Linked DNA regions of Asanoa sp. WMMD1127. The protein of the gene in region 2 interacts with the protein of the main gene of each other region in a pairwise test. Links are inferred from orthologs where the notes say so. Each region holds a gene or a part of one and is shown on either strand. Other genes may lie near its edges.

Region 1 (3,211 bases), 1.2 Mb from region 2 along the record:
GCGCTGGCTGCGGCCCGGGTGCGGTCGAGTAGGCCGGTGAAGTGCCGCACCAGGGCGGCCTCGACCAACGCCTCCTTGGTCGGGAAGTGCCGGAACACGGTGGCGATACCGACGCCGGCCAGCCGCGCCACCTCTTCGGTCGAGCCGGCCTCGCCACGCGTGCCGAAGACGTGGTCGGCGGCGCTGAGGATGCGCTCGCGGTTCTCCCGTGCATCCTGGCGCATGCGAGCACTTTAACCGAAGTGCCGACTTCGCTACAGTAAACGGAGTCCAGACTTCGCTGAAGGGCAGGGACCATGCGTACACCCGAGGAGACCGTCCGCACCGTGGCCGCCGGGGTCTGCCGCATCATGCGCGGCGGCCTCACTACGGCCGAAGAGGTGGCACAGTTCGACGAACTGGCCGCCTGTTACGCCGAGCACACCGACGTGCGGCACCCCCTCAACCCGCTCGGCGACACCCCGCTGCGCAGCCGGGCCGCGCTGCGCGAACACTTCTCCGCCGGCACCCGCCCCACCGGCGTCCAGCGCTACGACGTCGTTGACGACCACGTGCACACGACGGCCGATCCCGAAGTCGTGATCTTCGAGTTCCGGTACGCCGGCATGGTCGACGGCCGCCCCTTCACGATGCCGTGCATCTTCGTCGTGCGGGTCTGCGACGGCGAGATCGTCGAGTCCCGCGACTACGTCGACCACGTAGCCGGTGCCCGCGCGTTCGGCCGCCTGCCCGCTCTGGCCGCCGCACTGACCACCGATTGATCGCCACACCGGCCGGGCGCGGCGCGATCATACGATCAGGTGCGCGGCCCGGTGCATCGACGCCCGGTACCGGCGACGTCTGCGATTGCAGATCTGATGCGATCAAAGCCGAAGGCTCACAGCGCGCACCGGCCGCGCCTGTCCTCAGGTGGAGGCCGGAACCACGGCACGCACTGATCTGCCGCGGACAACGGGTGCTGGGCAGGATGACGGTCGCGTTTGGTCAAGCCGAGCCATGAACCGGCGACACCTGACAGCGGCGGCGAAACTCCCCCCGCCAACGCTCCACCTGCTCGTCGTCATGCAGAAAGGCACCGCCCAGGTCGGGCGCATCGATTCCATGGAGAAGGTCGAGCGCCCACCAGACCACTTCGTCAAGGACCAGGCGATCGGCTGGGGGCCTGTGCCATTGAGCGGCCCACCGGTCTGCTTGGTCACGGGTGCGTGTGCCGTCCAGCACGGCGGTTAACCACTCATCAATCTCTTCCCGCGTCGGCGGAAGCTCCTGCCCTACCACTCTTTCAGCATGCCGCACGTCACTGTCGCCGCACTGATTTGCCGCGAACCGCTCGTCACGCTTGGAGGGCCGACCGGCCCTCGCGCCGCACGACTGCTGTTGGATGTCCTTATGGCTGACCAGTCGCCGCTCTCGGCGGACGAATTGCTGGACATCGTGGACGAGCACGACCGGGTGGTTGGGCAGGCGCCGCGCAAGGAGGCGTACGCCCACAGATTGCGGCACCGCTGCGTGTTCGTGCTAGCACGAGACGCGCAGGGGCGCGTCTTCGTGCACCGCCGCACCGCACGGAAGCTCGTCTTCCCATCGCTGTACGACATGTTCGTCGGCGGCGTGGTCGGCACGGGCGAATCGTACGACGAGGCAGCACTGCGCGAGGCCGAGGAGGAGTTGGGAGTGCCGGGGCTGCCCGCGCCCGTACCGCTGTTCAAATTCCTCTACGAGACCCCCGAGCACGCATGGTGGTCCGCTGTCTACGAGATACGGTGTGCGTTGCCGGTCGACCCACAGGCCGAGGAGGTCGCCTGGCACGCGTTCCTCACCGTCGAGGAGTTGGAACGGCGGCTCACCGAATGGACCTGGGTGCCGGACGGCATGGACGCGTACCGCCGGCTGTTAGCGTGGCGAACCAACCAGGCCGAGCAGCGTGTGCATCTTCGATAATCACAAAAACCCACCATCTTCATCGATCGCCCAGGAAACCTCCCTCACACCAGAGGGTTGCTTGGCGGGTACGTCGGAAGTACGACCAGCCAGCGAGGGGGAGCGCCACCATCCACGCCAGGAAGATGGGCAGGCCGACCAGCGCGCCGGTGATCGTGAACGGATCAGCGGGGCTCGCCTCGGCGATGGCACGGGGAATCTGGACGGGAAGGGTGAGTGCGTAGCCGATCATCAGAGCGGAGCCGAGCACGGTCGGTGTAAGCGGGAACCATGCTGGAACCCGGCGTCCGCCGAGCAGTGGTATCCAGTGTGGATAGACGAGCCCCCAAGGGCTGATGAGGCCCAGTGAGAGTATGCCCCCGAGAATGGCGAGCAGCATCAGCACGGCAAGGTAGAACCCTCCGGCGGGTATGCCCAAGATGCCGTCCGGAAGACTCTCCGTGCCGTTGCTGCGGCCGTGGTACCAGGCGTCGAAGCTCTTCGGGTGAGCGAGAAAGGGTATCCCGAAGATCCAGGGTAGATGCAGGGGCACGAAACCGAGGATGGGTGCCATCCAGCCGACCGTTCCAGCGATTCGCGCCCATCGGGGCGGGCCAGCAACTTCGATGTCGTCCATGGACGTGAGTCTTCGCGTAGTGGCGCCGGGCCACCTCCCCCCGAGGAGGGAGCCTCCTCCCCCGCCGCGGTGGTGATTCAGCGGTCTGACCGGCCGGGAAAGGCTGGATGGACACGCTGCTGCGTCCGCAGGTATTTGCGCACCTCCTTCGGCAAGATCACGTGCGCTCTTCTGCCGCGCGTCGCGCGCTCCGCAACGTCAGTCTCTCCTTCAGGTCGACGGCCGGCGTCGATGCGATCACGTCCCTACTCTCGGGGGTGCTGACGCCACGACTCAGCGAAGATCAACCACTGTGGAGGCGTTGACGACCGGCAAGCGCTCACCTCGGAAGCACCGGCCGCCGCGTACCGCAGCCTGCGGGCCGCATCTCGGCTCACCGCCGCTCGGCGAAGGCGGCCAGCCGGTCGCCGACCGGGCATATTCGCGGGCGATGCCCGCCGAACACCTCACCGCCGTCGCGTACGTAACGCAGCCTCGCATTGCACCGTCCACACCATGGAGACACACGTCAGAGTTCGGGACCTGTGCCTCGCCCGGCTCGGACCGCGCCGGCGTGCCGTACTCGTCTGTTGCGACCTGTCCCTCGATCGTCCAAGCCAGCACCTCGTCGGTTCGTGACGCCGGTGCCGACCGCCACGCCACCCAACGAGGTGG
Region 2 (3,303 bases):
GCGGTCAGGCCGGCGATGCCCGAGCCCACCACGACCACGTCGGTGGACTCGGCCCAGCCCGGTGCCGGGCCGGCGAGGCGTCGGGGCAGTTCCGGCAACTCCGCGACACGGGGGTCCATCTGTTCAGTGAACCCCGTCAGATATTCAGGTGTCCGCCCGGACCGGCGAAACGTGCGCAGGCTAACTCGACTGCCCGATATTCGCCGGGAAACCCTTCTCGCCCACCCCCTTCTGCGAGGTGTTCAGCGGGCGGAACCGGACCCAGAGGAAACAGCGCACATCGCGGTCTCCCATCGCCCAGGCGTTCTTGCTGGGCAGCACCGGCACGTAACCGGTCCGGGCCGCGAAGCCCGGCGCGTAGGGCACCTTCACGTACGCCGCGATGGTCTTGAGGCAGCCCTCGTAGAACGGCACGTAGTCGCGGTCCTTTACCGGGTAGGCGACCTTGCCGGGCGCCGTCCAGACACCGACGAACTCGCCCTCGTGCTTGACGTCGCAGGGGCTGTCGGCGACCGTCGCGACGTTGGCCTTGCGGTCGAGCTTGACCAGCACGCAGCGCAGCCGCAGCGGCGCGTCGGGCGCCTCCAGGCCGCCGGCGAGGCTGCCGGAGCGCTGTGCGACCTTCCCGTCCGGGCCGACGCCGGTGAGCTCGACGAGGTCGCAGCGGAACCAGCGCTCGCCGGCCGTCCAGACCGTGGTCGACGGGAGCACCACGTCGAGCCGGAGCCGCCCGACGCGCCAGTCGTCGCCCAGCGCGGTCGCCGCCCGCTTGTCGCACTCGTCGTAGACCGCGGCCATCGCCCGGCTGACGGGCGGCGGAAACGAGTCGGCGGTGGCCGCGGCGCCCGTGAACTCACCGATGTGGACCGTCTCGGCCAGGTGCGGCGCCGCGCAGTCGACGGTGCCGTCGCGCGCGTCGGCGGTGCCCTCCGCGACCTGCGCGTGGCAGCGTGGCGGAGGTGAGCTTGTCTGGGCCGACGGCCCGGGCGCGGCCGCCTGGCCGCCACCGCCACCACCGCTGCCGTTGCTGCCACAAGCGGCGCTGGCGAGCACCAGCACCACGACCGCTGCCGTCCATCGACGCATCGCGTCCTCCCCGGGGGCGTTGCGCTCCGTCCTAAGCGGAGCACATCGGGACGGCGGAGCGCAACCGCCTGGTCACCCCAGGTTAGCGATCAACCGAGGTCGATCGGCATGTTGTCGATCAGGCGGGTGCCGCCGACCTTGGCCGCGACCAGCATCCGGGCCGGTCCGTGGCCGGGCGGGGGGCCTAGGTCCGGGTCGAGCAGCACGAGGTAGTCGAGCCGCACGTCGGTCGTACCGTCGGCGAAGATCTGATGGGCGGCGGCCAGCACGCCGTCGGCGTCGGCGCCGCGCTGGGCGGCGGCCGCGCCGGCCCGCAGCGCCCCCGAGAGGCGCAGCGCGGCGACCCGCTCCGACTCGGTCAGGTAGCGGTTGCGGCTGGACAGCGCGAGCCCGTCGGCCTCGCGCACCGTCGGCACGCCACGCACCTCGATCGGCAGGTTGACGTCGAGCACCATGCGGCGGATCAGCGTCAGCTGCTGGTAGTCCTTCTCGCCGAAGAATGCCAGGTCGGGCCGGACCAGGTTGAAGAGCTTGAGCACCACGGTGAGCACGCCGTGGAAGAAGCCGGGCCGGCTCGCCCCTTCGAGCAGCTCGCCCAGCGGGCCCGGGTTGACCCGCACCTGCGGCTCGCCGCCGGGATAGACCTCGTCGCGGCTCGGCGCGAAGACCAGGTCGACGCCGGTGCGCCGGCACATCTCGAGGTCGGCCTCCATCGTCCGCGGGTAGCGGTCGAAGTCCTCGTTAGGTCCGAACTGGAGCGGGTTCACGAAGATGGTCGCGATCACCGAGTCGGCGTGGTCCCGTGCGTTCTTGAGGAGGGCCTCGTGGCCGGAGTGCAGGGCGCCCATGGTCATCACGACCGCCACGGTGCCGGGCAGGTCCTTCCGCGCGGCCGCGAGGTCTGCCCTTGTCTCGACGACGTTCACGCGACCCGCTCCGGGCGGTCGCTGGCCAGCACGTCGAGCAGGGCCTCGGCGTCGTGGGGGCGCAGCCGTCCGGCGGCGATGGCGCGGTCCGCGGTGCGCCGGGCCAGGGCCACATACGCGGGTACGGAGTCCGGCGCGGTCTCCGTCAGCGTCTCCACGTGCCGGGCCACCGTGCCGGCGTCGCCGCGGACCACCGGCCCGGTCAGGGCGGCGTCGCGCATCCGCAGGGTGTTGTCGAGCGCGGCGTGCAGCAGCGGGGCGAGCACCTTCTCCGGGTAGACGACCCCGGCGTCGCGCAGCCGGTCCATCGCCTCGTTGACCAGGGTGACCAGGTGGTTGGCGCCGTGCGCGAGGGCGGCGTGGTAGAGCGCCCGGTCGTGCTCGGCCACCCACTCCGGGGTGCCACCCAGGTCGTGCACCAGGTCCTCGGCGAACGCCTTGAGGTCGGCCGGCGCGGTGATCCCGTAGGAGATGCCGGGCAGGCGGGCGAGGTCGGCGGCCGTACCGGTGAAGGTCATCGCCGGATGCAGGGCGAGCGGGCGGGCGCCGGCGATGGCGGCCGCGCCGAGGACGGCGAGCCCGTGCGCGCCGGAGGTGTGCAGCACGACCTGGCCGGGGCGCAGGACGCCGGCGATCTCGTCGACCACGCCGGCCAGGGCGTCGTCGGGCACGGAGAGCACCAGCAGGTCGGTGGCGGCCCGGGCGACCTGCTCGGCGGGGAGCACCGGGGTGCCGGGGAGCAGGCGGGCGATGCGGCCCTGTGCGGCGGCGGAGCCGCCGGAGGCGGCGACGACATCGTGGCCGGCGGCCCGGAGAGCGGCCCCGAGCACGGCCCCGACGCGGCCCGTGCCGATGATGCCGATGGTCTGGCGCGGCAGTGCGCTCATATTGATCCAGTCCTCGCGCAGGTTAGGTACCGGTCAACATCAAGTATGCGATCTGGAAACAGACCGGACACAGCTTGTGTGAAGACTTTCACGGGCATGTTTGTCCGCCACTAGGCTGCTGTGGATGCGCTGGTCTGCGGCGATGTCGCGGGCCCTCTACGGGCCGCACGGGTTCTTCGTCTCCGGCGCCGGCCCGGCCGGTCACTTCCGCACCAGCGCCACCGCCTCACCGGTGCTGGCCAGGGCCGTCGCCCGGCTGTTGGCCCGGGTCGACGAGGCTCTGGGGCGGCCGGATCGGCTGGACCTCGTCGATGTGGGCGCGGGTCGCGGTGAGCTCATCACCGGGGTGCTGGCCGCCGCACCTCCGGCCCTGCGCACCCGCGTGCGGGCAGTTGCCGTCGAGC

The links.
Region 1: the proteins of panC (region 2) and O7635_RS05805 interact in binary tests that used the Escherichia coli proteins (3 or more experiments, as listed by UniProt). The link is inferred for Asanoa sp. WMMD1127 from one-to-one orthologs.

The regions. Positions count from the first base shown.
Region 1 is NZ_JARUBP010000001.1:1,167,136-1,170,346, forward strand. Bases 219-3,114 are described here. They hold O7635_RS05805 (NUDIX domain-containing protein), read left to right. Parts: upstream 219-1,287; coding sequence 1,288-1,941; downstream 1,942-3,114. Other genes in these bases: O7635_RS05795 (TetR/AcrR family transcriptional regulator), read right to left, coding at 219-224; O7635_RS05800 (nuclear transport factor 2 family protein), read left to right, coding at 297-761; O7635_RS05810 (hypothetical protein), read right to left, coding at 1,961-2,557. Also shown: more of O7635_RS05795, read right to left, coding at 1-218.
Region 2 is NZ_JARUBP010000001.1:2,350,782-2,354,084, reverse strand. What follows is about bases 95-3,082. They hold panC (pantoate--beta-alanine ligase), read right to left. Parts: upstream 2,013-3,082; coding sequence 1,176-2,012; downstream 95-1,175. Other genes in these bases: O7635_RS11295 (SAM-dependent methyltransferase), read left to right, coding at 3,018-3,082; O7635_RS11300 (DUF2520 domain-containing protein), read right to left, coding at 2,009-2,899; O7635_RS11310 (septum formation family protein), read right to left, coding at 181-1,086; O7635_RS11315 (L-aspartate oxidase), read right to left, coding at 95-119. In the rest of the region: more of O7635_RS11315, read right to left, coding at 1-94; more of O7635_RS11295, read left to right, coding at 3,083-3,303. UniProt on the Escherichia coli protein: Catalyzes the condensation of pantoate with beta-alanine in an ATP-dependent reaction via a pantoyl-adenylate intermediate.